DNA from 4 places in the Bacillus nitratireducens genome. Region 2 is predicted to be linked to each of the others. Evidence: riboswitches for the same ligand, from Rfam matches in the RefSeq annotation. Region 2 holds a riboswitch; each other region holds the start of a gene.

Region 1 (7,604 bases), on a different contig from region 2:
TGGTTGTGTAGTAGGAGTGTATCGATAGAATAACTCATATTCTTACACCTTCTTTTACAAGTTTAATGGCTTGCTTTAAGTCTTGAATTAAATCGTTACTATTTTCAATGCCGACGGAGAATCGAAGAAGACGATTACATACACCGTTTGCCGTTCTGATTTCTTCTGGAATATCAGCATGCGTTTGCGTTGCTGGATAAGTCATTAAACTCTCTACACCACCAAGACTTTCAGCAAATGTGATTAAGGATAAAGATTGTAAGAATGGATTAATCCATGTTTCATCTTGAAGGCGAAACGAAATCATGCCGCCTCTTCCTGGATAAAATACATCTGTCACACCATCTTCATCATTTAAATAAGCAACAATTGCTTTCGCATTTTCTTCATGTTGTTTCATGCGAAGCGCTAAAGTTTTCATGCCACGAATTAATAGCCATGAGTCAAATGGGCTTAAGACAGCACCAGAGGCATTATGATAATGAGCGATTTCCTCACAAAGTTCCTTTCCTTTTGCAACGACAAGTCCGCTTAATACATCATTATGTCCACCTAAATATTTCGTTGCACTATGAAGTACGATGTCAGCACCTTCTGTTAATGGCTGCTGTATATAAGGCGTGTAGAATGTGTTATCTACGATAAGAAGTAGTCCGTGTCTTTTCGCTACAGTTGCGACAGCGGCAATATCAGTAACTTGCATTAATGGATTAGTCGGAGTTTCTATGAAAATAGCCTTCGTTTCATTTGTGATAGCTTGCTCAATTTGTTTAATAGATTGTGTATTTACGTATCTACATCGAACATTCCACTTTTTTTCGTGTTCGGAAAATAAGCGATACGTTCCCCCGTATAAATCTTCGGATACAATAAGTTCATCTCCAGAACGGAATAATGAAAGGACGAGGAGAACAGCTGCCATACCTGAACTACAGGCATAACCTTGTTCGCCATATTCTAAGTCTGCGATTGCCTGTTCTAAAAGACCACGAGTTGGATTTCCAGTTCGTGAATAGTCAAAGCCGGTAGATTTACCAAGTCCTTCGTGACGATAAGCGGTTGAGAAATAAACGGGTGGATTAACAGTTCCTGTTGTAGTTTCGCTACGATTTCCGATTTGTGCTAGTTTTGTTTCGATAGTTGACATGTAAAAATTCCTCCTTTTTAAATTGAACCAGTAGTTGAATATAAAATAAAAAAAGCCTTCTAAGAAGAAGGCTTTCGGATTGAATAGAGTCTTCTTCTCATCTGTCAAATCTTTCACAATTTGCTGGAATTAGCACCTTATTAACAAATGTTAATGGTTGCTGAGGCGTCATAGGGCCAGTCCCTCTACCTCTCTAGATAAGAATGTTCGTATGAAATTTTTATTATGTTTTTAACTTTACAACAAAAGTTAATTGAATTGCAACTTTATTTTAAATAATTTTTATTTTTCCGCAAGTGTCATTGACTTTTATATTTGTGCATGCTAAATTTATAAAAAATTAACAAACATTGTTAAAAGGGGAACGTATTTCCTTTTAGCTACATAAATAAAATAATAAAGACAACTCTTATTGAGAGCGGTGGAGGGAAAGGCCCTGTGAAACCCGGCAACCTTCAAACGAAATGTTTGAAACGGTGCTAATACCTGCAAAACGAATGTTTTGCATAATAAGAGGCGGAACAATTATGTCCCCCTCTTCAAAGTGAAGAGGGGGTTTTTATATTGATAGAAATGAGGGAGATTCGTGAAGTTACTAGATTTATTATCAAAAGGAATTGTAATAGGTGATGGTGCGGTTGGAACGTTATTACATTCACATGGTTTGCAAAGTAGTTTTGAAGAATTGAATTTGTCTGATCCAGACTTAATTATATCGATTCATAAACAATATGTAGCTGCTGGTGCAGATGTGATTCAAACAAATACGTATGGAGCAAATGAGGCGAAATTACGTATGTATGGCTTAGAAAATCAAGTTGTTCAAATTAATAAAGCGGCAGTGAAGATTGCGAAAGCATCTGTTACAGAAAGAAATGCAATTTTAGGAACAATCGGTGGTATGAAACATATTGGAGCTGTTACAACGACTGATATGGAAAGGGAGTTTATGCTACTTGAACAGGCAGGTGCTTTACTAGAAGAACAGGTTGATGGATTACTATTAGAAACTTTTTACGATGAATTTGAATTACTTCATGCCGTTAAAGTATTGCGTAAGCAAACAAATATTCCGATTGTTGCTCAATTAGCGTTACATGAAGCAGGTACGACTCAAAATGGAAATGATGTCAATGAAATATTAAAGCAGCTTATAGATTACGGTGCAAATGTTGTTGGATTGAACTGTCAACTAGGACCACTTCATATGACGGAAGCTTTTAAAATGATATCGATTCCGCAGAATGGCTACTTGTCAGCATATCCAAATGCAGGTCTCCCGAATTATGTGGAGGGACGTTACGTATATGAGGGAAGTCCGGCTTATTTCGAAGCGATGACACTGAAATTTATTGAGCAAGGTATTCGGTTATTGGGTGGTTGTTGTGGTACTACTCCAGAACATATTGAAAGTATGAAGCGTGCTACTCTAAATGTTACGCCTGTAATAGAAAAGGACACGATTCAAAGACCAAAAGTAGTTCATACACACGAGAAACGTTCGAAATCTCACGTCACTCTAGCAGAAAAAGCAAAGAAACAAACGACAGTTGTAGTGGAACTAGACCCACCGAAAACATTAGACACGCAGCGTTTTTTTGAAGGGGCAAGAGCACTGAAAAGAGCTGGGGCAGACGCTATTACTCTAGCAGATAATTCATTAGCATCGCCTCGCGTTTCTAATATGGCAATGGGTGCATTATTAACGAAGCATGATATTCCGGTATTGACTCATTTAACGTGTAGAGACCATAACGTCATTGGGCTACAATCTCATTTATTAGGTTTATCGGCGTTAGGGATGGAGGAAGTGCTAGCTTTAACTGGTGATCCAGCGCGCGTTGGTGATTTTCCGGGAGCAACTTCTGTATATGATCTGTCCTCTATAGAGTTAATTAAAATGATTAAAGAAATGAACGATGGACGTTCCATTTTAGGGAAATCCATTGGACCGGCAACAAGATTTTCTGTAGGCGGCGCATTTAATCCCCACGTAAGGCATTTAAAAGCAGCGGTAAAGCGAATGGAACGAAAAATAGATGCTGGGGCTGAATATTTCTTAACACAGCCGATATATGATGTTGCTTTAATAGAAGAAGTATATGAAGCAACAAAACATTTGGAACAACCTATTTTTATTGGAATTATGCCATTAGTAAGTAAGCGGAATGCAGACTTTCTCCATTTTGAGGTGCCGGGTATTACCCTTCCTGAAGAAATAAGGGAGAGAATGGATGGACACGAAACGAAAGAGGCAGCTATTGAGGAAGGGATTCGTATTTCACAAGAGTTGATCGATGCGGCGATGAAATATTTTAACGGTATCTATCTAATTACACCATTTCTAAAATATGAAATTACAGAACATCTTGTTAAATATGTGAGAGAAAAGCAAGAAGTGAAAGAAGGTATTAATTGATGAAGTGTATAGAAGAAAAATTAAAAAATAACATTTTAATATTAGATGGTGCAATGGGGACAATGATACAACAAGAGGACTTAACTGCGGAAGATTTCGGAGGAGAAGATTACGAGGGGTGTAATGAATATTTAGTAGAAACAAGGCCGGATGTTATTTTAAAGATTCATAAAGCTTATATTGAAGCTGGAGCTGACATCATTGAAACAAATACATTTGGGGCGACAAATATCGTATTAAGTGATTATGAGCTGTCTCATTTAGATGAAGAACTAAATGAAAAGGCAGCACTATTGGCGAAGCAAGCTGTTAAAGAAAGCGGGAAGGAAGTATATGTTGCAGGTGCGATGGGGCCGACAACGAAAGCAATTAGTGTTACAGGAGGAGTTACATTTGAGGAACTGATTGAGGCCTATACAAGGCAGGCGAGAGGGTTATTGAAAGGTGAAATTGATGTATTACTTGTGGAGACGAGTCAAGATATGCGTAATGTGAAAGCTGCTTATATTGGAATTCAAGCAGCTTTTGATGAACTAAATAAAACGGTTCCTATTATGATTTCTGGAACGATTGAACCGATGGGAACGACTTTAGCGGGGCAAACGATAGAAGCCTTTTATTTATCGATAGAGCATATGAAGCCGTTATCGGTTGGATTAAACTGTGCGACTGGTCCAGAGTTTATGAGAGACCATATTCGTTCCTTATCTGATTTATCGGAGTGTTATATTTCTTGTTATCCAAATGCAGGTCTTCCTGATGAAGATGGACATTATCATGAATCTCCATCTTCTCTCGCTGAAAAAGTGAAGCGATTTGCTGAAGAAGGATGGATTAATATTATCGGTGGTTGTTGCGGCACAACACCAGAACATATAAGAGCAATGAAATCCGCGTTAGCATCTCTTAAGCCGCGTGAGCAACATGAACGAGAAGGGCATGGAGTTAGTGGATTAGAGGCGTTGCAATATGATGACTCTATGAGACCGTTATTTGTTGGAGAAAGGACGAACGTAATTGGATCACGCAAGTTTAAAAGATTAATAGCAGAAGGAAAATTTGAAGAGGCAGCTGAAGTGGCAAGAGCGCAAGTGAAGAAGAATGCTCATATTATTGACATTTGTATGGCAGACCCTGACCGTGATGAAATAGAAGATATGGAAAGATTCTTGGCAGAAGTTACGAAAGTATTAAAAGTACCGATTATGATTGATTCAACAGATGAAAATGTTATGGCAAGAGCTCTAACTTATATTCAAGGAAAAGGTGTTATCAATTCTATTAATTTAGAAGATGGAGAAGAACGTTTTGAAAAAGTGACACCTCTTCTTCGGAAATACGGTGCCGCTATAGTTGTAGGAACAATTGATGAAGACGGTATGGCAGTTAGTGCAGAACGAAAGATAGAAATTGCGAAAAGAAGCTATGAGTTACTAACGAAGAAGTATGGCATACGTCCATCTGATATTATTTTTGATGCGCTTGTGTTTCCTGTAGGGACAGGTGATGAAGAATATATAGGTTCAGCGGCAGCGACTATAGAAGGAATTCGTCTTATTAAAGAAGCGTTACCAGAATGTTTAACGATTTTAGGTGTAAGTAATATATCATTTGGTTTACCGCCCGCGGGCCGTGAAGTATTAAATTCCGTCTTTTTATATCATGCAACGAAAGCGGGATTAGATTATGCGATTGTTAATACGGAAAAATTAGAACGCTATGCGTCAATTCCAGAGGAAGAAAAACGTCTTGCAAATGCATTGTTATTTGAAACGACGAAAGAGACGTTAGAAGAATTTACAAACTTTTACCGTGTTGCCAAAAAGAAAGATGTCGTTGTACAAGAAACACTAACGCTTGATGAACGACTAGCAAATTATATTGTAGAAGGTACGAAACAAGGGTTACACGAGGATTTAAGTCTTGCGCTTACAGAAGGAAGAAAACCTCTTGATATTATTAATGGCCCACTTATGACAGGAATGGACGAGGTGGGACGATTATTTAATAATAATGAGCTTATCGTTGCTGAAGTATTGCAAAGTGCCGAAAGTATGAAAGCTTCCGTAAGCTATTTAGAGCCACATATGGAGTCTAGTGATAGCGCAAAAAAAGGGAAAGTATTATTAGCGACTGTAAAAGGTGACGTACATGATATTGGGAAAAATCTCGTTGAAATTATTTTATCAAATAACGGATATGAAATTATTAATTTAGGGATTAATGTTCGTTCGGATCGAATTGTTCAAGAAGTACAAGAGAAGAAGCCTGATATTATTGGTCTTTCAGGCTTGCTAGTAAAATCAGCCCAACAAATGGTAACAACTGCTGAAGATTTAAAAGCGGCAAATATTGATATTCCAATCGTTGTCGGTGGTGCAGCGCTAACGAGAAAGTTTACAGATAATCGTATTTCTCCATCATATAAAGGGCTCGTATGCTATGCGAGTGATGCGATGACGGGGCTTGATATTATTAATAAGCTTCAAAAAGAAGAAGAGCGTGAGAAGATGAAACAGGATAAAAAAGAACGTCATCTTCATATCGTTAAAAAAGAGGAAAAACCAGTGGAAATTCCAGCAGTAATTGAGCCATTACCGAAGGCGGAGGTTATGATACCTGATTCTACAAAACGAATTGTATTGCGCGATATTCCAGTTGCACATCTCGCACCGTTTTTAAATAGACAAATGCTGCTTGGGCATCATCTTGGATTAAAAGGAAATGTAAAAAAACTCCTGCAAGAAGGAGATAGAAGAGCGCACGAATTAAATGATTTAATCGATGAATTATTACAAGAGGGACAATCTTGGTTACGCCCGAAAGCAGTGTATCAGTTTTTCCCAGCACAAAGCGACGGACAAAACATTGTAATATATGATCCAGAAGATCATACGCGTATTATAGAGCGTTTCACATTCCCTAGACAAGGAAAGGCTCCATACCGTACTTTAGGTGATTATTTACGTCCGATTGGGGATGAAATGGATTATGTTGCTTTCTTATCTGTTACTGTTGGGGAAGGAGTTCGGGACATTGCTGAAGAGTGGAAGGCGAAGGGTGATTATTTACGCAGTCATGCCATTCAATCGTTAGCGCTTGAATTAGCAGAAGGACTTGCTGAAAAAACACATATGCTCATTCGTGATCGTTGGGGCATTCCAGACTCACCTGAACTGACGATGGAAGAACGTTTCCGCACGAAATATAGAGGAATACGTGTTTCCTTTGGTTATCCAGCTTGTCCAGAACTTGCTGACCAAGAAAAATTGTTCCGTTTAATTCAGCCGGAAGAAATAGGTATTTCATTAACAGAAGGATTTATGATGGAGCCAGAAGCGTCTGTAACGGCTATGGTATTTTCTCACCCTGAGGCAAGGTATTTTAGTGTACTATAGTGTAGAAGGGGGAGACGTATGAACAAAATAGTCTTTACAGGTGGCGGTTCGGCAGGACATGTAACACCTAATTTAGCAATTATTCCACATTTACAGGAAAAAAACTGGGACATTTCTTATATCGGTTCTCATCAAGGGATTGAAAAAACGATTATAGAAAAGGAAGGGATTCCGTACTATAGTATTGCAAGTGGGAAGCTACGTCGTTATTTTGATTTAAAAAATATAAAAGACCCTTTTCTCGTAATGAAAGGGGTTATGGATGCGTACTTAACAATTCGTAAACTAAAGCCGGATGTTATTTTTTCAAAAGGTGGTTTCGTATCTGTACCAGTCGTAATTGGAGGATGGCTAAATAGGGTGCCAGTTTTGCTACATGAATCTGATATGACACCTGGACTAGCAAATAAAATTGCGCTCCGTTTTGCCTCGAAAATATTTGTTACATTTGAAGAAGCTGCGAAGCACTTACCGAAAGAGAAAGTAGTATATACAGGATCACCAGTACGTGAAGAAGTACTAAGAGGAAATCTTGAAAAAGGTTTAAAGTTTCTAGGATTTTCCCGTAAGAAGTCAGTTATTACTGTTATGGGAGGAAGTTTAGGAGCAAAGAAAATTAATGAAACTGTTCGATCGGCAC
Region 2 (7,604 bases):
ATTGATTTTAATAGTTTTATGTACATAATGCATTCTCCCAATACGTCTTCTATTTTTGTTATTTTTTGTCGAAAAATCTAAAAGAATATGACAAAAAACATTATACAATTAAAACTTTTCGGAGGATATATTAAATTTAAAAATATGCAAAAAATCATATTTTCATTATGGTTTCTACAATAAAAAGAGAGCTGTCCATAAGTCGGTTTCACCAACTTATAGGGCAGCTCCCTCTTAATTTCACCTTATTCTATCGATGAATCCAAACTGCACCTGCAGACTTGTCTTCAGCTTGACCTACTACTTCAAACTTCAATCCTAGTTTTGGTAACTTACGTCCTGCATCTGGAATCGCGCTGTTGATGTACTGCTTAGAGTCATCAAATTTTGCAACCCCTGGTAATCCTTTATAGTCAAAGATACCGCGAGTTGGCGAATCCACTCTCCATGCTGGCGCTTGATCAAATGAGAATGCAGCATCGGCAATTTGATAACGCGTACTGCTCTTCACAGTCGGTTGTCCGTTTAATGTACCTACGATTGCCTCTGGATGAGAATCTACTACTCCTAAGAATCCTTCACCTGGATGAACGCCTACCCAGTTATCTGTAAAGCTTTGATCCGCATACCATACAACCATTCCTGTATTAAAGACTGGACCACGTGCATGTTGTAACGCCGTGTCAGAACCAGCGTAATTTCTCCACTCTACATAGTAGTTATTTTTTTTCTGTTCCAATCCGTTAGATACAGTAAATCCTTTTAACGTCATTGCTGGCTGACCTTCTGCATCATCAGAGAAAACAACTTTCCCATCGACAGTTAATGCAGCATTATCTAACGCAAATCCTTTATAAGCTACTGCAATATCTGTTAAATACTCAAATTGCAGTTTTACTTTTTTCCCTTTGAATTGGCTTAAATCGTATGATTTATCAACCCACTTACCATCAGTTGTATCTGCTCCGCCTTTTACATCTTTTTCGCCCATTCTATCAATACGTGTCTTCGTTCCGTCTTCTGCAATCGCATATACGTCAAGGAAATCATACTTCGCTTCAAGTTCGTAGAATGCTTTATAATCGAACTTAGCATTCGTTGCATTTGTTAAGTCAAATACTGGTGTCTCAAGTGTTGTATGAATGTCATTTCCTTTTGTGCTGTAATAAAACTTCTTACCAAATGCTGACTCGATATTTTTAATATCTTTGTCTGGCAAGTTAACACGAACGATTCCTGGTCGTTTTGATTTTGTAACACTTTGATCTAAATATGTTGCAACACCGACTCCCGTGCGAAGTTTATCATAATCTACCTCAACGATATTCGCCCAGTTGCCATTCATATTCTTTTGGAAAAACTCTTTATTTTGTGGTGAGAAACTTGTTGGCTCTGTTCCTGCAATTTTTCCAGCCCAGCTGCCGCCACTCATAATAGACCATGACTCAATAGGTTCACCTTGTCCTGAGTACTTTGTATCGTACTCATCTGGTAAGCCTAAATCATGACCATACTCATGCGCAAACACACCAACCGCTCCATCTTCAGGCTCGATTGTATAATCGTATGCAGCCATCTTTCCGCCCCAATTCGAAACAGAAGATTTTGTGCCATCAATCGCATATGGTTTTGATCCAAGTTTTGAACGATGAGACCAAATTGCATCATCTTTCAATTTACCGCCGCCAGCTTCTTGACCAACGCCAGCATGTACAACCATTAAATGATCAATAATGCCATCTGGCTCGTTTTTATTTCCATCACCATTTTGATCGTATTGATCAAATTGATCATAATCTGCTAAATTAATTCCTTTTGCTACCGCTGCTTTTAATGCTTCTTTCACAAGATCACGTGGCCCTAAAGGACCCTTATTATCATGACCAGTTCCTGCATCCGAACCGTAATCTGAAGCTTTCCCTGGAACAGTAAGCCATTCCGTTACAGTTCCATCAACTGTGTAGCTCCCGCCAGATTGTTCTTCATAATATTGTTTAAATGTATTAATCTTCGATCCATCAAATAGAGTAAATGGTTCATCACCAAATAACATTTTTTGATAATGTTCACGATTAAAGTCCTTAGAGTACATGTATCCTGGCTCTTGATCAATATTGTTATGCTTAAAATCGCTAAATTCTACGAGTAAAACAAGCACTTTATCTTTTCGAACAGCACCGTTGTACTCTTCTTGCTTCGCTGGTGCAGTAGGGACTTTTCCATTTAATTTACTAGAATTCAATCCTGCACCTGGTCCAGCTACTGGCCCTACTGTTGGCTGTTGCGCCTTTTCATTTTCCTTCATTTTTGCATCTTTTACTTTTTTCATAAAATCAGAAGCTTCTTGCGTAAGACTATCTCCCGTCAAGATTTCTTTACCAGGGTTTTCCCCTTTCTTTTTCTCAACATATTTTTCGACAGCCTTTGACGTCTCAGCTTGTGATGCAGATTGATCAATTACGCCCCGTTGTTTTAGCGCTTCTGCCAAACGCTCCTCCGGTATTAAATGCTCATCTATTGGTAGAGATGGTGTTGGTGTTTCAGCCGCCGCATGACTTCCAAAAGCAAAACTACTACTTAGTACTGCCGCTGTTGCTAAAACTGATAACGGTTTTAACTTCTTATTCTTTTTCAATGCATTTCCTCCCCAGTGTCTGCGAATTATCGTTTTTTTTGCCGATAGAAACATAATATTCTCTTTATAGAGAATATTCAATCTTTTTCAACAAATAAAATGTTGAGAAATATTTTTTATGCAGGGGGAAATGCGTGAGATAGTAAATTAAAATACAGAGGACGGCACCTTATGGGGCGTCTTTTTTATGAATAGCCCTCCTATGAAAAGTGAAATAAAATAAAAAAATGCTCCAATACTGGAGCATTCAAAATAGTATAACTACATCGACCACAATACAAATAACAATAAAATAGCTACAAAAGTAGCATGCCACCATTTATACATGACTAATATACCGATATATTCTCGTAAAAATGCACTTGGTAAATAATATCTTGCTGTGTTAGAACCAACACCTTCACATTTCAAACCCGATAATCTTGCATAAATACTAGCTCTAAATACATGATAATTATTTGTAACAAATATACTCTTGTGGTCAGTTTTTATAGTGTCCATAATCTTTTTAGAAAATAGCATATTTTGCAATGTGTTTCGAGACTTATCTTCCGTTAACACATCTTTCTCATTCATGCCTTTTTCCACTAAATATTTTTTCATAGCAGCCGCTTCACTTACTAATTCATCTGGACCTTGTCCACCAGAAACTATAATTTTAGGGATACGGCCATACTTAATATACTCATCCATCCCTTTATCCAAACGAGATGCTAATAATGGAGGCACTCTATCCCCACCAATTAAACCTGACCCCAAAACAATAATAAAATCAGGTATGTATTTTACCTTTATAAAATGATAAAGTACTGCATAAGTTAAGTAACTCATAAATATATATGCAAAGTATAAAAATAACAGTACGACTGTTACATAATACATATAGAAACTAGGATGATACACACTAAATGCAAGTTTCATTAATAAACCAATAATACCAAATACTGCAAAACTCAATAATAAAGATAATAAATTACCTAATCTTCTTCCTTCACGTTGCATCATGACTTTTCCATTAAATAAAAGATACAGAGCAACAAACAATATCCCTAAAGGGATTAATCCAAAAACTATTCCTAATAATAATAAGCGAGAAAACTCATTAACCTCTGATTGTGATAAAGCATCAAAAATACTTAGGAAGAAACAGCCTAAACTTAATGTGAGAATAAAAGCTAAACTAATTCGTCTCCGATCTTTAAAAAATAAAAATAAAAATAATATAAACAATAAAGCCCCAGCAATTATAAAATTAAACATCACATGCTCCTTTCATCTATAACTATTATACTGAAAAAGTAAGCATAGAATTTTCTAACTACTTTTGTTCATTTGTTTCGCCACTTCTTTTTTAGATATATCAATCAACTATAAAAAAATCCCCTCCACCACAAGGCAGAGGGGATTTTCTCATTCCTATTTCAAACTACCCGCAATCTCCGTAAAGATAACCCCAACCTGCATCAAGGTATCCTAACCTTTTCCCAGCAACTACAGCTCCTCTAACGAACGATCTTTCACCGATAAAATGTGCTATCTCTTCTTTTTTCCTATATTTGCACCAGAACCATATTTTTCAATCAACATTATTTAACTGACTCTACTTGTTTTTCTAATTCTATTCCAAGGAATTTAGCAAGCTCCAGCATACCAAATTGATTCGCTACAGACTCTGCATCAGAATTATAGTTTGTGTTTGTATTAATATCATACGTATAAATTGTTCCATCCGAACTGCGAATAAATTCAATACCAGCGACGGTAATTTCATTTTCTTTCAAAAACTCTTTGTACTGCTCAATAATCGGCTCTTGGAAATCTGATATAATTTCAAATTTTGATGACGACTCTTTCTTACTCTCTTCTCCTACTGGGCAAAAAGCATCGTGAATAGAGCACGCATCTGCTGGACAAAGCTCAAATCCTTCTGATGTATCTACTTTAACCGCATATACAAACTCGCCGCCTACAAACTCACAACGTGTAATATATGGTTCTGGCGCTTCAATATATTGCTGGATTAAAGTAATTCCATCAATGGGTTCTTCAAACGCCGGACCATCCAAATATTGTTCTAAAGCATCAATGGAATGAAACAGCTGAACACCAAGGCCTTTACCTGCACGGTTATGCTTTGTAATGAACGGTACTTCCCCTAACTCCCTTGCCGCTTTTACTATATGATCACGGCCAACAGCACCAATTGTTTTCGGCACTTGTATCCCAAATTTTCTTAATGCTGCATATTGATTCAATTTGCTTACTTCAAGACGTAATGCACGAGACCCATTAAATACTGTTCGTCCGTACCCCTCTAACCAAGCAAGAACCCCTTCAGTCAGCTCAGGTGCATATCGATGCCCTCTCGTATGTGAAGAAGCACTCATGCGGCTATAAAAAACACCTTGGGGAGGTTCTTGTTCTAACGGCAGTGTTCCCTCATTTAAAAGCCATTCCTCATACGGTAACTCCAGTTCTTCCAACCTTTTCACTAAATGATTCGTCCATTCCTTATTCTCATGTAATATGTAAATTTTACTCATTTGTAATCCATTCCTTTCTTTTTGCTTCAACTAATGGCATCACTTTTTCAGAAAATCGTTTCATCTCTTCAAGCTGTGGCGAAAATTGTAAAAGTAATAACGTAACACCCACTTTTTCAAAAGCAAGTATCCTTTCTGCAATTTGTTCTGGTGTTCCGATTAAATTAGGACGTAACCCACGATTAGATACGGAATAATCATTGAGCTTCACTTGCTGTTCCAAATGCGATTTACTAATAAAGTCTTGGTAACCCGCATAACCTAAAGCATCATCTTTCACATCCGTTATGCGTTTCCATTCTTCTAATGCCTCTTCTTCTGTATCACGACAAATGACGTAAGCGGCAAGCCCGAATGACTGCAATGGCTCCTCTGTAACTTTCTTTCTACGATTCTTCATATCTTCTATTTTCACAGATACTTCTTCTACCGTTCCGCCATGCATTACATATGCATCCGCGTGGTTTACAATGACCTCTTTTCCTCGCTCACTCTCACCACCTGCATAAAGCTTAATGCCTTGTTTCTGCACAGGTTTTGGACTTAAATGTGTATGATGAAGCTCATAAAAGTTCCCTTTATAAGAAAACACTTCTTCTTTCCAAAGTTCCTTCAAAATTGTTACAAATTCCTCCGTGCGATCATATCTTTCATCATGTGCGGTAAATACCCCGCCGTACTGTCTTGCTTCTTCTTCCCACCATGCTGAAACTACATTCAATGTAAAACGACCATTACTTAATTGATCGATATTCGCTGCCATTTTCGCTGTAACAGCTGGATTATGAAAGCCAGGTCTTACAGCTGTCATAATCTCTAATTTATCCGTCACTGCTGCAAGTGCTGCCGCAGTTGTCCACGCCTCTAAACTTGGTGCTGACACACCTTTTATATCATTTAAATTTAATTCTGCAATAAGAGTTGTTGAAAAACCTAATTGTTCTGCCGCTTGCGCTGTTTGTTTTGCATACTCAAACGTAGGCGGCATAGATTCATCATCTACATTTCGAAGCCATCCCCCAAAAATCGGTAACCAAAAACCATACTCCACTACCTATTCCCCCTTTAACTTTTAGTCATAAAAAAAGCTACTCTTATCGAAATAAGAGTAGCCTTCTTGACTAAGTGAACCGCTCTTATCTTTCAGGTGTTTTTTCACCTGCAGGATTTGGCACCTTTCGTCTAAAACGAGGTTGCCGAAGTTTCATAGGGCCCGTCCCTCCACTTCTCAACATAAGAATTGTTTGATTTCCATTTATTATAATCATCAGAATAATAAAAAACAATATTTTAATACTTATTTTTCCGATAAATATTAAATGATATATGGAAAACCATATTGTTATAGAGATTTATAAGGGTATTATGTTGTTTTACTTGCGAATATATAAAGGGGTATGTTGTATCATGTCGAAAACATCATGTATAACCAAATTACTTTACTTCTATCGTAAAAACACATCAAAATAAATACGAACCAAAAGAGGTGTTAGTAGCATGAAAAATAAACGATGCGAGAATTGTGGTTCTACTACATTTAAAGAAGGCAGAGTTGGATTTGCCTATCATGCATATGTTTGTGAAGATGATTCTAGTAGGCTCTTTTCAGTGGGGAAACGTTCCAAACTATTAACTACATTTTGTTTAGAATGTGGTGAGGTGAAATCATTTAGAGTGGAGAAGCCGGAGATATTTGAAGAATAAAATAATACTAATTATATATTATGAAGATGTTTATTAATGATACAGTAGGAATGATAACAACGGACGATTTCACTACAACTAGAGTAAATACACCAATTATATTAATAAAAAACAAGAATAAAGTGTCTAAAATCCCCTATTTTAATCCAATAATGAGACATTATGTTAATATTAATAGAATCGCTTTATAATATGTATAGTTGCACAAAATTGAAAAACTTAAGGAGACAGATCAATTTTATGAGAAAATCATTCATATTACTTACTTTAATTCTAGTATTAGTCAGTGTTACGGCTGCTTGCACACAAGATAAAAAAGATAGCACCGTTGAAAATGGTCCAATAGAAGAACCAACCGCAAAAAATGAAAATGAAGAATTAATAAATTTTGAAGAAAAAGAAAATATGAGCCGCTTGGAACAAGGTATTTTATTAGTTGGTGAGAGTGCTAAGGGAGGCTATTACTTGACTGAGGTTCAAAGTGCATATTTAAATGATAGCAACGATTCCGTCGTTGTTAATGTCTCTGTAAAAAATGTACGAGGTCAAACGATTGGACTATCAGAATTAAAATATAACCTAAAAGATGAAAAAGACGGAAAGGCCTATGAAGGAAAGGTACTTGACCAAAACCCTTCTGATATACAAGTTAAACCAAATGAAACAGTAGAATTAAAAATAGCTTTTGAAGTACCAGGTACCGCAGATGAATATATGTTTTA
Region 3 (7,520 bases), on a different contig from region 2:
AGTTTTAGAGGAAATAAGGGAGGAATTCAAATGTATTTACACGGCACAAGCCGAATCAATGGGCAAGGACACTTAGAAATTGGTGGGTGCGATACGACGCAGCTAGCAAAACAATACGGAACACCACTTTATGTATACGATGAAGAGTCTATTCGAGGAAAGTGCCGCGCGTTTCATCGTGCTTTTAAAGAAAGTGGTTTCTCTTATCAAGTAGCATATGCAAGCAAGGCGTTCTTGTGCATGGAGATGTGCCGAGTAGCTCGTGAAGAGAATATGTCATTAGATGTTGTTTCAGGAGGGGAATTATATACTGCGCTTCAAGCAGGATTTCCAGCATCGCGCATTCATTTTCACGGCAATAATAAAACAGAAGAAGAGATCGTGATGGCTCTTCAGGCGAATATTGGTTGTTTTGTCGTAGATAATTTCTTGGAATTAGAAATTTTGCATGATTTAGCAGTGCAACATGGAAAGTTTGTGAACATATTAATCCGTGTAACGCCAGGAGTAGAGGCACATACACACGAATATATAACAACAGGTCAAGAGGATTCGAAATTTGGATTTGGTGTTTCAAATGGTCAAGCGATGCAAGCAATTGAGCTAGCTTTGCAAAAATCAAATTATAATGTGCTAGGAATTCACTCGCACATCGGATCACAAATATTCGAAACGGCTGGTTTTGTTCGAGCAATTGAAGTACTACGTCAATTTTTAGAAGAAGTGAGAGAGCGAACAAACTATGTAGTGAAAGTATTGAATGTAGGCGGAGGTTTCGGTATACGTTATACGGAGTCTGATACACCGTTAACACTTGAAACGTATGTGGAGGCTGTAACAAGTACGATAAGAGAGCAGTTTACAGTATGTGAATACCCGCTTCCAGAAATATGGATTGAACCAGGCCGTAGTATCGTAGGTGATGCTGGAACAACAATTTATACAGTCGGATCGGTGAAAGAGATTCCTGGTATTCGGAAGTATGTTTCAGTCGATGGTGGGATGACAGATAATTTAAGACCAGCTCTATATGGAGCCCGTTATGAGGCGATGTTGGCGAATCGAGGGAATGATGAAAATGAAGAACTCGTTTCGATTGCTGGGAAATGCTGTGAAAGTGGAGATATGCTGATTTGGGATATTAACTTACCGCAAGTTGCTTCTTCTGATTTACTAGCAATTTCTTGTACGGGGGCATATGGGTACTCGATGGCGAATAATTATAATCGTATTCGTAGACCAGCTGTCGTCTTTGCAAAAGGCGGGACGTCACAAATTGTCGTAGAACGTGAAACATATGAAAATATCATTGGGAACGATCGCATACGTATTAAAGAGCTGGTGTGAATGAGAAAGAAGGAGTTGTCTAGTAAAGGCAACTCCTTTTAAAAAAATAAAAATAATTAAATATATCGGAAAACTAGGATTGAAAAAAATCAGAATTGTGATAAAATACAAATACAAAGCTTATCAAGAGAAGCTGAGGGAACTGGCCCTACGAAGCTCGGCAACCTGCTTATAGAAAGCAAGGTGCTAAATCCAGCAAAATGGAGTCCATTTTGAAAGATAAGGTAAAATATATTACCGAACAGTCTTTTCGAAATGGGAAAGATTTTTTTTATGAATAAAAAGGGGGGCTGTTCGCGTGAGTGTACGGGAACATTTTGATGAAGTATCTGAGAAAATTCAAGCGATGCTTGCTGATATGAAATATGGCTCAATTACAATTGTTGTGCAAGATGGAAAAGTGATTCAATTAGAAAAAAGTGAAAAAGTACGTTTAAAGTAAAAAGCGCTGACTAGAAAAACTAGAGGCGGTTTTAATCTATTTTTAATAGGTTAAAGCCGTCTTTTTGCTTTTACAGGGGGAAAAAATATGTTGACGTACGAAACGTGGAAAGAAAATAGTGTTTCATTTTCTGAAGAAGATGAAACGAAAGGCGCTCTGTCAGTATTAAGTTGGGCTTATAAAGAGTATAAGGATGAGATTGTATACGCATGTAGCTTTGGAGTAGAAGGTATGGTATTACTGCACCTTATAAACCAAGTAAATCCATCTGCTAAAGTTGTATTTTTGGATACAAATGTTCATTTTCAAGAAACGTATGAATTAATTCAAAAAGTGCGAGAACGATTTCCTTCATTAAATATTATGGAAAAACAGCCGGAACTTACACTTGATGAACAAGCGAAGTTGCATGGTGAGAAGTTATGGGAAAGTAATCCGAATCTTTGCTGTAAGATTAGAAAAATTTTACCGTTAGAAAAATCATTAGCAGCGGAAAAAGCGTGGATATCGGGCTTAAGAAGGGAACAATCAGAAACGCGTAAGCATACAAAGTTTATAAATCAAGATCATCGTTTTCAATCTATTAAAGTTTGTCCACTCATTCATTGGACGTGGAAAGAAGTTTGGCGATATGTATACAAATATAACTTGCCGTATAATCAATTGCATGATGTTGGATATCCAAGTATTGGGTGTGAGAAATGTACATTACCTGTAGGAGATGGTGGTGACTCAAGAGATGGAAGATGGTCGGGGAAAATGAAGACAGAGTGTGGCCTTCATTTTCAATAAGATAGATTTTGAAATAAAGCTAAGAAGGGATATAAAAAGATGAGTACAACAAATGAATTAGTAAACCGTATTGATGAAACATATGACATATCGAACATTGTAAAAGAAATTGAGCTAGACAAAATTGCGCTTAGTGATTTAGAACTTCTGGCGACAGGAGGATATAGTCCACTTACAGGATTTTTAGGAAAGCAAGATTATGATTCAGTCGTAGAAAAGCTTCGTTTAGCAAATGGTAGCGTGTGGAGTATACCGATTACATTACCTGTAACAGAAGAAGTAGCAAAAAGTCTGAAAGCCGGAGAGGAAGTAAAACTTGTTAACGATGGAAATGTATATGGTGTCATTCAAATAGAAGATATTTTTGTACCTGATAAAGAAAAAGAGGCGTTACTTGTATATAAAACGACGGATGAGGCCCATCCAGGAGTGAAGAAATTATATGAACGACCAAATGTTTACGTTGGAGGAGCTATTATTCTTACAAAACGTTTTGGGAATAATCCATTTCCTTCTTATCATTTAGATCCAATTGAAACGAGAGGAGAATTTAAAAAACGTGGTTGGAAAACAGTAGTCGGATTTCAAACGAGAAACCCAGTACATCGTGCCCATGAGTATATTCAAAAGTCTGCTCTTGAAATTGTAGACGGTCTCTTTTTAAATCCACTCGTTGGAGAAACAAAGTCAGATGATATTCCTGCTGATGTAAGGATGGAAAGCTATGAAGCACTGCTTCAAAACTATTATCCGAAAAACCGTGTCTTTTTAGGCGTATTTCCTGCAGCAATGCGTTACGCAGGACCAAGGGAAGCGATATTTCATGCACTAGTAAGAAAGAACTTTGGTTGTACCCACTTTATTGTAGGGCGCGATCATGCAGGAGTAGGAGATTATTATGGGACTTATGAAGCACAAGAAATTTTTACGAACTTTACAGTAGAAGAGTTAGGAATTACGCCGCTATTTTTTGAACATAGTTTTTACTGTACGAAATGTGAAGCGATGGCTTCAACGAAAACGTGTCCGCATGGAAAAGAAGACCGTGTCATCTTATCAGGTACGAAAGTACGAGAAATGTTAAGGAATGGTGAGATTCCGCCAAGTACATTTAGTCGTAAAGAAGTAGTGGAAGTGCTAATTAAAGGTCTGAAAAAAGAAGTAGTAACAGAATAGGGAGAGAATGAGATGGATACGAATATTACTTGGCATACAGCTTCTGTTTCAAAAGATGAGAGAAGAGTGAAGAATGGGCATCACAGTTTTGTAGTTTGGTTTACTGGTTTATCTGCTTCGGGTAAATCTACAGTAGCGAATGCGGTTGCTCGTAAACTGTTTGAAAAGAATATCGGAAATTATGTGCTAGATGGGGATAATATTCGCCAAGGTTTAAATAAAGATTTAGGTTTTTCTGAAAGTGATCGTATGGAAAATATAAGACGTATTGGTGAAGTGGCGAAGCTATTTGTTGATCAAGGAACTGTTGTCCTTACAGCGTTTATTTCACCATTTCGAGTAGACCGAAAACAAGTTAGAGACCTTTTGATAGCGGATGAGTTTATAGAAGTGTTTGTAAAATGTCCAATTGAAGAGTGTGAGAAACGCGATCCGAAAGGACTTTATAAAAAGGCAAGAAAAGGTGATATTAAAGAGTTTACAGGTATCGATTCACCGTATGAGGAACCAAAACAAGCAGAATTAATTGTAGAAACGCACAAGTATTCTATTGAAGAATGTGCAGAACAAATTGTGAAGTACTTACAAGAGCGTAGTTTCATATAGGGGGATAAAAGATGAGTTATGAAAAAGTGTGGGCTAATAATGAAAAATTAAATCAAACAGAGAAAAGGAAATTAGAGAAAGACGGATTAGAAATCTTTAATGATATTCCTTACTATGCGGAGAATGGATTTGAATCTATTCCGAAAGAAGAGTGGGACGCTTTTAAATGGGCGGGATTGTATTTGCAAAGACCAAAAGAAGCGGGCTATTTTATGATGCGTGTCAACATTCCTTCTGGAATTATTACAAATGCGCAGGCAGAGGTGCTGGCTTCCATTGCTAAAGATTATGGGCGTGATGTGTTAGATATTACGACAAGACAGGCGATTCAGTTTCATTGGTTAGAAATTGGGCAAATTCCGGATATTTTTAAGAGGCTAGCTAGAGTTGGTTTATCTTCAGCGGGGGCATGCGGTGATATTACGCGTAATATTACGGGAAATCCACTTGCTGGAATTGATGGAAATGAACTATTTGATACAACATCGATTGTTAAAGAAATATACGATTACTTCCAACATAATGAAGAGTTTTCTAATCTACCACGTAAATTCAAAATGTCTATTAGTTCTAACATTTATAATTCAGCAAATGCAGAGATTAACTGTGTGGCGTTTACACCTGCTACGAAAGAAATAAATGGTGAGAAAAAGGTTGGGTTTCATATAAAAATAGGCGGAGGATTATCAGCTCGTCCATACTTAGCGGAAGAATTAGATGTATTCGTTTTACCAGAAGAAGTGAAGGGGATAGCAATTGCAATTGCTACTATATTCCGTGATTTTGGATATCGTGAAAAGCGTCATTTAGCACGTTTGAAATTTCTTGTTGCTGACTGGGGTGCGGAGAAATTTAAAGAGAAACTAATAGAGTATACAGGAACATTGCAAAGTAAAGGGGAAAGTGCACTCAAAGGATGGAATGCAGGATACTTTTATGGCGTCCAAGATCAAAAACAAGAAGGGTTAAAATATGTCGGTTTTAATGTGCCGGTAGGGCGTTTACATGCAGAAGAAATGTTTGAGATTGCTAGAATTGCAAAGCAATATGGAAACGGGCAAATTCGTACTTGTAACTCACAAAACTTCATTATTCCGAATGTTCCGCCAGAAAATGTTGCAGGATTATTAAGTGAACCGTTGTTTGAAGCAATTTCAGCAAATCCGAAATCGTTTATCGGTCATGCGGTTTCATGTACTGGTATTGAGTATTGCAATCTTGCGTTAGTAGAAACGAAAGAAAGATTACGTAAAATCGCAGAGTACTTAGATACACAAATCGCACTCGATGTTCCAGTTCGAATTCATATGGTAGGATGCCCGAACTCATGTGGTCAACGTCAAATTGCTGATATTGGTTTGCAAGGGATAAAACTGAAAACGAAGGAAAAGGGAATCGTTGAGGCGTTTGAAATATATGTAGGCGGAACGCTATTAGACGGAGGAGCATATAACGAAAAGTTAAAAGGGAAAATAGATGGAGAAGATTTGCCTGATGTTCTCGTATCATTTTTGAATTATTTCCAAAAGAATAAACTACTAGCCGAAACGTTTTATGATTTCGTCGGACGTGTTGGAGTGGAAGAATTACAAATTGTACTAAATCGTGTATTAGAAGAAGTAATAGCGTCTTAGGAGGGCAATATGGACTTATATCGATTTGAAGCTGTATTAGTAAACAGTATTGTTCCAATTGTTGTCGTTGCTCAGAGTGAAGAACAGGCATTTAAGCTTGCGGAAATTGAGCTTGAAAAACATTTTTTACCGTTACCAGAAGTGAAAGAGATTTCTTTGTTTGAAAAAAAGAAGATTCGAAAAGGAGCGGCATTTGTTATTCATGAGTAGAGAACATGTAATACGAAATAATAGTAACTTCCATTCGTGATGAAGAGTGGAAGTTTCATTTTATAGTAGAAATGAGGAGAGATGATGGGGAAGGTTTATATCGTTGGGGCGGGTCCTGGTGATCCGGATTTAATTACTGTTAAAGGGTTGAGATGCATCGAGAAGGCGGATGTTATTTTGTACGATCGTCTCGTAAATAAAGAATTGCTTTCTTATGCAAAGCCTGAAGCGGATTTAATTTATTGCGGGAAACTCCCAAATTATCACACGATGAAGCAAGAGACAATTAACACATTTCTTATTAAATATGCGAAAAAAGGAAAAGTTGTAACGAGACTTAAGGGCGGAGATCCATTTGTATTTGGAAGAGGTGGAGAAGAAGCTGAAGCGTTAGCGAAGCAAAGTATCCCATTTGAAATTATTCCTGGTATTTCAGCTGGGATAGCTGCTCCTGCTTACGCTGGAATTCCAGTAACGCACCGCGATGCAAGTGCAAGTTTTGCTATTGTGACAGGGCATCGGAAAGAAGGTGCTGAAGAGGAAGTGAAGTGGGAAAGTTTAGCGAAAGGTGTGGATACATTAGCGGTCTATATGGGGGTTAGTAATTTACCTTATATATGTGAACAACTTATAAAACATGGAAAAGATCTAAGTACACCTGCCGCTATCATTGAGTGGGGGACGACATCTATGCAGCGTACTGTTACAGGGACGTTAGGAACAATTATAGATGTTGCTAAAAAAGAAAAAATTCAAAATCCAAGTATGATTATTATTGGAGAAGTTGTCCGTTTTCGAGAAAAGATACATTGGTTTGAGAAACAAGCGGAAAATGCATATCCAGTAAGTGGAGTATTGTAAAATGAAGGCTGTTTTGTATATATGTCATGGAAGTCGTTTGAAAGCAGCAAAAGAAGAAGCGGTTGCATTTATTACGTCATGTATGAACCGTGTAGAGGCAAATATTCAAGAAGTTTGTTTTTTAGAGCTAGCGAGTCCTTCTATTGAAGAAGGATTTCGTACATGTGTGAAGCGTGGTGCTACAGAGATTGTCGCTATTCCTGTTTTTTTATTAGCGGCAGGACATGTAAAGAAAGATATTCCGCTTGAATTACGAAAGTTAAACGAGGAATATCCGGGTATCAAAATAGTGTATGGTAATCCATTTGGTGTATCAGAAGTGCTTGTAAAAGCGGTATATAACGGAAGTGGCATTAAAGACTATGAAGAAGAAGTAACACTTTTGCTCGTTGCAAGAGGAAGCAGTGATCCGGAAACTTTACAAGACATGAAGTGGATCTCTTCTTTATTTC
Region 4 (7,604 bases), on a different contig from region 2:
TACATGATATATCCTTACAAAGAAAAAAATCCGAAAATTGCGAGTAGTGTTTTTATCGCTGATTATGTTACCATTACAGGCGATGTTTCCATTGGCGAAGAATCAAGTATTTGGTTTAATACAGTCATACGCGGCGATGTATCACCAACAATAATTGGAGATCGGGTAAATGTACAAGACCAATGTACACTTCACCAAAGCCCTCAGTACCCTCTTATTTTAGAAGACGATGTTACAATTGGGCATCAAGTTATTTTACATAGCTGTCATATTAAAAAAGATGCTTTAATTGGAATGGGTTCTATTATATTAGATGGTGCTGAAATTGGTGAAGGAGCCTTTATCGGTGCTGGAAGCCTCGTTTCACAAGGAAAGAAAATTCCACCGAATACGTTAGCTTTCGGCCGTCCAGCGAAAGTCGTTCGTGAATTAACAGAGGAAGACCGTAAAGACATGGAACGAATTCGCACACAATATGTTGAAAAAGGTCAGTACTATAAATCATTACAAAAATAATTTTACTGCTGCCATAAGATTGGCAGCTTTTTTATGAAAAAATCTAACTTTTTCTTTACAAAACCTTATTATCCCCTCAATAAAATCTTATTAAAATAGAAGTTAATAACTCCATATATATGTAAATGAGGGAGGAAAAATCTCATGAAGGTCAGTGGACTATATAAAATAGAATGTTACATTTTCAAAGGAATTAATCGCTACTTTGATCAAAAAACATTAAACATCTTTTTCAGCAATATTACCCATATCGGTGGTGCTACATTCTCCATTGCACTCACACTTTTCTTTTTAATTTTCGCAACAGGGAATTTGCATCAAGCTGCAATTGCAACTGCTATTTCTTTAACAATTAGCCATATTCCAGTGCAAATATTAAAAAGATGGTATCCACGAAAACGTCCTTATTTGACAATTCAGGATGCAAAATATCCAGTTCATCCATTAAAAGATCATTCTTTTCCATCCGGACATACAACGGCTGTTTTCTCTGTCCTCATTCCATTTATTTGCTATAATCCAAACTTGCTTGCTTTTCTATTACCGTTAGCGCTATGCGTCGGTATTTCCCGTATTTATTTAGGGCTTCATTATCCGTCAGATGTATTTGTAGGCATGTGCCTCGGCACTTGCTCTGGCATCATCTCTTTTTATCAACTCATTCCACTCATGTAAAGGAGCGATATGATGAGAGTCGCCATATTTACCGATACATTTACACCACAAGTCAACGGTGTGGCGAAAACTTTGGAACGTTTAACTAAATATTTTCAAAAAGAAAATATCGCCTATTCTGTTTTCGCCCCTCAGCATACGGCTGAAGATAATTTCGTAGCGAATGTAAATAAAATGAGAAGTATCCCGTTAACAATATTATATCCAGAATGTCGCCTTGCCTTTCCTACTCCGCGCATTAAACGGGAACTTCTTGCCTTTAAACCCGATATCATTCATATTGCTACGCCTTTCAATATGGGACTTTGTGGGTTATATTATGCAAAAAAGTTAAATATCCCGGTTGTCGGTTCTTATCATACTGATTTCGATGCTTATTTACGCTATTACAAAATCGAATTTCTCTCCAATATGCTATGGAACTATTTAAAGTGGTTTCATAGTCATATGCAAAAAAACTTTGTGCCTTCTCCTGAAACATTACATCAATTAAAGAAGAAAGGATTTCAACAGCTCTATATTTGGGGACGTGGTGTAGATTGTACTCTCTTTCATCCAACTTACAATAAAGACCTATTCCGAAAAAAATATAATATTACAGCGAAATATATTCTTTCCTACGTCGGGCGCCTTGCTCCTGAAAAAGATATCGACACTCTTCAAACACTTATTCAAACGACGAACAAAGAACGTGACGATATTCATTGGCTCATCGCTGGAGATGGTCCTCTCGCAAAGGGCCTACATGAAAATGTCTCAAAAACAAATATAACTTTTACTGGATATTTACAAGGCGCGAATTTAGCTGAGGCCTATGCTTCCTCCGATCTAATGGTATTTCCATCTGCTACTGAAACATTTGGGAACGTCGTACTGGAGTCACTCGCATGTGGTACACCTGTTATTGGTGCAAATAGTGGCGGGGTTAAAAATATTATTATAGATGAAAAAAACGGATTTCTATGTGAACCAAAAAATGAGGATTCATTTTTATCATCTATTTATTCTTTATTAAATAATGAAGAAAAATTAAAACAAATGGGAGTTGCCGCCTCTTCTTATGCGAAATCACAAAGTTGGGATGAAATCTTTCATAGTTTATTTAACCAGTATGAAGAAGTTCTTCACCAAAACGAAGCAGAACTATTGGCTTAACACTTAAATAAACTCCCTGCAATGAAAGACAGGGAGTTTATTACACAATTATAAATTTTAGTCTAATAAATGGTACACAAGGTGAAGCATAACCTTATTTCTATATTAATTATAACAGAATCATACATAACTAAACAGACTTGTAATAAAAACCCATAAAAATTAATATATGGTTATACAGTATTTTTACTGTATAACGATTTTAAGAGATTCCCCTTAAAATCTACTTACTCACATACCTGTATACAGCAATTGTTCCCCAATTTCTGTATATCAAAAAAACCTTTCATTCATTTGAAAGGTCTTTTTGAGCCTGCACATATTCTTCTTTCGTATTCACGTTTATAAACCAATCTGCATTCGCTTGTACATCTTCACCAGCAATATATTTCACATTACATTGTGATAAAAGCTGGCCCATACTTCTTTTTTCGTCTTGAAGCAAAGCATAAATTTTTTCTTTCACACGGTTATGATACGCTGCAAGTAACGGTTGTTTTCTTCCATTAATAATAGGGACAACCGCATCATATTCATCGCTCGTTTGCTCTAGTAAAATGGTAAACCATTCATGCGAAACATTTGGCACATCGCAAGGCATAATAGCATACCAATCTGCTTCTATATATTCCATTCCTGATACAATTCCAGCAAGTGGTCCATTTCCTTTATAATGCGGAATATCTTCTATAACAGGAACTTGTACGAATTGCTCTACTCGCTCTTTTATATCGGAGTGACTAATGACTACAACTTCTTGCAACGCAGTTGTCATCACTTTCACAATATGCTCAACGAAAGTAGTCCCCTTCCAAATCGCTAACGCTTTCGGCTCACCAAATCTACTCGACATACCGCCCGCTAATACAATTCCTGCAATTTTCATTGACGATGCAGCTCAAATGTAATATGACCTAATTCCGGTAAAATTAACTTGTTCATCGCAAGACGAACCGCTCCGCTAGACCCTGGCACCGAAAAGACAACTTTGCGCCCAATTGTACCGCCGATCGCTCTACTTAACATTGCGCTGCTTCCGATATCTTCTAAGTAACTTATCATACGGAATAACTCACCAAACCCAACAATTTCTTTATCTAATAACACTGACACTGCTTCAATCGTTACATCACGTTTCGTAATACCAGTTCCGCCATTTGTTAGCACGACATCAACATCTTCCCTATGATAACCAGCTAACACTGCTTGCTGAATACTCTCTTTATCATCTTTTACAATTTCATAAGAGGTCACTGTATGACCCGCTTCTTTTAATAATTCATGTAATAGTTGTCCGCTCTTATCCGTCTCTTCTGTACGTGTATCAGAAATCGTCACGATCTTGCAGCGCACTTCTTTTGGCGCTTGTTTTTTATGTTCAGTTACACTCATTTTTCATCTTTCCTTTCTTAAAAGCTTTTCTTCATTTTATCATACATACCTTTACACAATTCTGTATGAAGCCACCGATACGTCATGATACAATATAAGTATGAACACCCACAAAAAGGAATTTAAATAGGCATACTATTTCCATTTCTTATACTCCTAGCTTTCACATCATTAGCTACTATTTATCTCTTCTTATGTTCTCTACATAATAGGTTTAAGCTTAGTTTTAAAATTTACAATACAAAACAATTCGGAGGTTCACATACTATGGAACTTTATAAAAAATTAACAACAACATTCATCCTCTTATTTGTTGCTTCCATCACTGTCGGATTTTCCTTAAAAGGCGCGATTCCATACGCTACATTAGTGAGTATTATATTCGCAACGCTATTTTTACTGAGCAGTGCTTTTTGCGCAGGAAAAGCGCATCAACTGAAAGGGTGACCGTCTATGTTCCGTAAGAAACCTCCCCTTTGCAAATCATGCGAAAAGGAAATACAAACGTATGAAAAAGCATGGATTCATATGCCATTTCCGGCAAGTGGTATGACAAACATGAGAAAATATATTGAGCTAGACGGCGAAGTTTATTGCAGTTCCTGCATCCAAATAGCAAATAAAACCAAATAAAAAAAGCTTTGCGCACACAGCGCAAAGCTTTTTTTCATATATTATAGACCAGCTTGCTCTTTTAAAGTAGCTGCTTTGTCTGTACGTTCCCATGTAAGATCTACATCAGTACGTCCGAAGTGGCCGTAAGCTGCTGTTTGTTTGTAAATTGGGCGACGTAAGTCTAGCATTTTAATAATACCAGCTGGGCGAAGATCGAAGTTGTTACGAACTAGTTCTACTAGTACGTCTTCAGATACTTTACCAGTGCCAAATGTATCAACTGAAATTGATACTGGTTGCGCTACGCCGATTGCGTATGCAAGTTGTACTTCTGCTTTGTCAGCAAGACCAGCTGCTACGATATTTTTCGCAACATAACGAGCTGCATATGCTGCTGAACGGTCAACTTTCGTTGCATCTTTACCAGAGAATGCACCGCCACCGTGGCGAGCGTATCCACCGTAAGTATCAACGATGATTTTACGTCCTGTTAAACCAGCATCACCTTGTGGTCCACCGATTACGAAGCGGCCAGTTGGGTTAATGAAGAATTTCGTTTCTCCATCCATTAATTCTGCTGGAACTACAGCTTTAATTACATGCTCTTTTAAATCGCGATCGATTTCTTCCCATGTAACATCTGGATGATGCTGTGTAGAAATTACAATTGTATCTACACGTACAGGTTTACCATTTTCATCATACTCAACTGTAACTTGCGTTTTTCCATCCGGACGTAAGTATGATAATGTGTCATCTTTACGTACTTCAGTTAAACGACGAGCTAATTTGTGAGCAAGCGAGATTGGAAGTGGCATTAATTCTTGTGTTTCATTACATGCAAAACCAAACATTAAACCTTGGTCTCCTGCACCAATTGCCTCAATCTCAGCGTCAGTCATTTGACCTTCGCGTGCTTCTAGCGCTTGGTCAACACCCATAGCGATGTCAGCAGATTGCTCATCGATAGATGTTAAAACTGCACAAGTTTCTGCATCGAATCCGTATTTTGCACGTGTGTAACCAATGCCTTGAATTGTTTCACGAACGATTTTCGGAATGTCTACGTAAGTAGAAGTCGTAATTTCCCCCGCTACCAATACTAAACCAGTTGTTACAGTTGTTTCACAAGCTACACGTGCATTTGCGTCTTTTGATAAGATCGCATCTAAAATTGAATCAGAAATTTGGTCACAAATTTTATCTGGATGTCCTTCAGTTACAGACTCAGATGTGAACAGATGACGTTTTTTTGTCATGTGGTAAACCTCCCTACAGTAATTGTATATATTGTACGGAACTCATCCTTAATTTGCCACAAACTGCGACATACATTTATTCTCCCACACAAGCATACAGAAAAACCTTTCCTACTTAATATAGAGGAAAGGTTTAATTTGCTACTTGCATACTGCTTTTTGCCCTTTGCTCTTATCGTTCGAGACCATTAGCCTCGCACAGGTTTTAGCACCTATTCACCTGTATTTACCACTACAAGTGAGGTTGCTGGGCTTCATCGGGCCTGTCCCTCCGCCAGCTCGGGATAAGAGAGTATCCGTCCCAACCTATACTAAAGAAATGATATTCATTTGTCAATTAATATTCACATTTTCCTGAAAGTTTTTCTCAATACGTATAGAATGAAATATTAATAAGGAACTAATACATTCACACAAACAAAAATAAATAAATAGTATACATTATTTATATAATTGTGTTATACTCTTGATGGGGATTACGAGAAATATTTCATTAAATGAAAAGGATGGTATATAAATATGAGTACTGTGAATGTCCAAATTGGTTTACATGAATTATTGAACGGAAGCAATGCACAGATTCAACTAAGTGTTCCGCAATTAGTGGAAAAAGTATTAATGCGAAATGAAGGGAAATTAACTTCTACTGGTGCCGTTTCTGCTTCAACAGGAAAATACACAGGACGTTCTCCTAAAGATAAATTTATTGTGAAGGAAGCATCGGTTGCCGACAAAATTGCTTGGGGAGCTGTGAACCAACCGATTTCTGAAGAACATTTTAATAAATTATATACAAAAGTTTTAGAATACTTAAAAGAAAAAGAAGAGTTATTCGTCTTCAAAGGATTTGCTGGCGCTGACCGCAACTATCGCCTACCAATTCAAGTTGTTAACGAATACGCATGGCATAATTTGTTCGTACATCAATTATTTATTCGTCCAACTGAAGAAGAATTAACAACTCATGAATCAGAGTTTACAATTGTTTCTGCACCGAACTTTAAAGCAGATCCAGTAATTGACGGTACAAACTCTGAAGCATTCATTATGGTTTCATTCGAAAAACGTATCGTACTAATTGGTGGTACAGAATACGCTGGAGAAATGAAAAAATCAATCTTCTCTATTATGAACTTCTTACTACCAGAACAAGACATTCTTTCTATGCATTGCTCTGCAAACGTAGGTGAAGAAGGCGACGTAGCACTATTCTTCGGTTTATCTGGAACAGGTAAAACAACATTATCCGCTGATCCAAACCGTAAATTAATCGGTGATGATGAGCACGGTTGGTCTGATAACGGCGTATTCAATATTGAAGGCGGTTGCTACGCGAAATGTGTAAACCTTTCTCATGAGAAAGAACCACAAATCTTCGATGCAATCAAATTCGGTTCAGTTTTAGAAAACGTTGTCATTGATGGTCAAACACGCATCGCTGACTATAACGATACTACTTTAACAGAAAATACACGTGCTGCATACCCTATGCATGCGATTGACAATATCGTACTACCAAGTGTTGCAGGACATCCAAATACAATTATTTTCTTAACTGCTGATGCATCTGGCGTATTGCCTCCAATCAGTAAGTTATCAAAAGAGCAAGCTATGTACCATTTCTTAAGCGGTTACACTAGCAAACTAGCAGGAACAGAGCGCGGCGTTACATCTCCGCAAGCTACATTCTCAACTTGCTTTGGTTCACCGTTCTTACCACTTGATGCATCTCGCTATGCTGAAATGCTTGGTGAAAAAATCGAGAAACATGATGCGAAAGTATTCTTAGTAAACACTGGCTGGACTGGTGGCGAATACGGCGTTGGTAAACGTATGAACTTAGGTTATACTCGCGCAATGATTCAAGCAGCATTAAGCGGCGAACTTGCAAAAGCTGAAACTGCGAAACACGACATCTTCGGTCTTGAAGTTCCACTTCACGTACCAGGTGTACCTGACGAAGTATTGATGCCTGAACAAACTTGGGCTGAT

Evidence for each region. A riboswitch is a leader RNA that binds a small molecule or an ion and turns the genes downstream of it on or off. The one in region 2 is predicted to bind S-adenosylmethionine.
Region 1: another riboswitch for S-adenosylmethionine. It lies ahead of Q3V31_RS15090 (bifunctional homocysteine S-methyltransferase/methylenetetrahydrofolate reductase); the one in region 2 lies ahead of Q3V31_RS22065 (LLM class flavin-dependent oxidoreductase).
Region 3: another riboswitch for S-adenosylmethionine. It lies ahead of Q3V31_RS04170 (YezD family protein); the one in region 2 lies ahead of Q3V31_RS22065 (LLM class flavin-dependent oxidoreductase).
Region 4: another riboswitch for S-adenosylmethionine. It lies ahead of metK (methionine adenosyltransferase); the one in region 2 lies ahead of Q3V31_RS22065 (LLM class flavin-dependent oxidoreductase).

Annotation. Positions count from the first base shown of each region.
Region 1 covers NZ_JAUMJO010000003.1:606,456-614,059, forward strand. The annotation lists gene metC (cystathionine beta-lyase) at 1-38, opposite strand, end outside; gene metI (cystathionine gamma-synthase/O-acetylhomoserine thiolyase) at 35-1,147, opposite strand; SAM riboswitch class I at 1,242-1,351, opposite strand; SAM riboswitch class I at 1,554-1,663, shown strand; gene Q3V31_RS15090 (bifunctional homocysteine S-methyltransferase/methylenetetrahydrofolate reductase) at 1,734-3,566, shown strand; gene metH (methionine synthase) at 3,566-6,964, shown strand; gene Q3V31_RS15100 (undecaprenyldiphospho-muramoylpentapeptide beta-N-acetylglucosaminyltransferase) at 6,983-7,604, shown strand, end outside.
Region 2 covers NZ_JAUMJO010000006.1:17,335-24,938, forward strand. The annotation lists gene Q3V31_RS22045 (S-layer homology domain-containing protein) at 1-26, opposite strand, end outside; gene Q3V31_RS22050 (immune inhibitor A domain-containing protein) at 251-2,635, opposite strand; gene Q3V31_RS22055 (YdcF family protein) at 2,897-3,895, opposite strand; gene Q3V31_RS22060 (ATP-grasp domain-containing protein) at 4,222-5,178, opposite strand; gene Q3V31_RS22065 (LLM class flavin-dependent oxidoreductase) at 5,171-6,229, opposite strand; SAM riboswitch class I at 6,312-6,418, opposite strand; gene Q3V31_RS22070 (hypothetical protein) at 6,676-6,882, shown strand; gene Q3V31_RS22075 (DUF4352 domain-containing protein) at 7,123-7,604, shown strand, end outside.
Region 3 covers NZ_JAUMJO010000001.1:787,420-794,939, reverse strand. The annotation lists gene lysA (diaminopimelate decarboxylase) at 31-1,347, shown strand; SAM riboswitch class I at 1,465-1,573, shown strand; gene Q3V31_RS04170 (YezD family protein) at 1,646-1,789, shown strand; gene Q3V31_RS04165 (phosphoadenylyl-sulfate reductase) at 1,877-2,581, shown strand; gene sat (sulfate adenylyltransferase) at 2,621-3,757, shown strand; gene cysC (adenylyl-sulfate kinase) at 3,770-4,363, shown strand; gene Q3V31_RS04150 (nitrite/sulfite reductase) at 4,375-5,997, shown strand; gene Q3V31_RS04145 (DUF3906 family protein) at 6,007-6,207, shown strand; gene cobA (uroporphyrinogen-III C-methyltransferase) at 6,292-7,068, shown strand; gene Q3V31_RS04135 (sirohydrochlorin chelatase) at 7,070-7,520, shown strand, end outside.
Region 4 covers NZ_JAUMJO010000003.1:115,374-122,977, reverse strand. The annotation lists gene Q3V31_RS12500 (gamma carbonic anhydrase) at 4-516, shown strand; gene Q3V31_RS12495 (phosphatase PAP2 family protein) at 661-1,191, shown strand; gene Q3V31_RS12490 (glycosyltransferase family 4 protein) at 1,204-2,346, shown strand; gene Q3V31_RS12485 (molybdenum cofactor guanylyltransferase) at 2,633-3,232, opposite strand; gene Q3V31_RS12480 (MogA/MoaB family molybdenum cofactor biosynthesis protein) at 3,229-3,738, opposite strand; gene Q3V31_RS12475 (hypothetical protein) at 4,006-4,185, shown strand; gene Q3V31_RS12470 (hypothetical protein) at 4,192-4,371, shown strand; gene metK (methionine adenosyltransferase) at 4,413-5,612, opposite strand; SAM riboswitch class I at 5,782-5,903, opposite strand; gene pckA (phosphoenolpyruvate carboxykinase (ATP)) at 6,132-7,604, shown strand, end outside.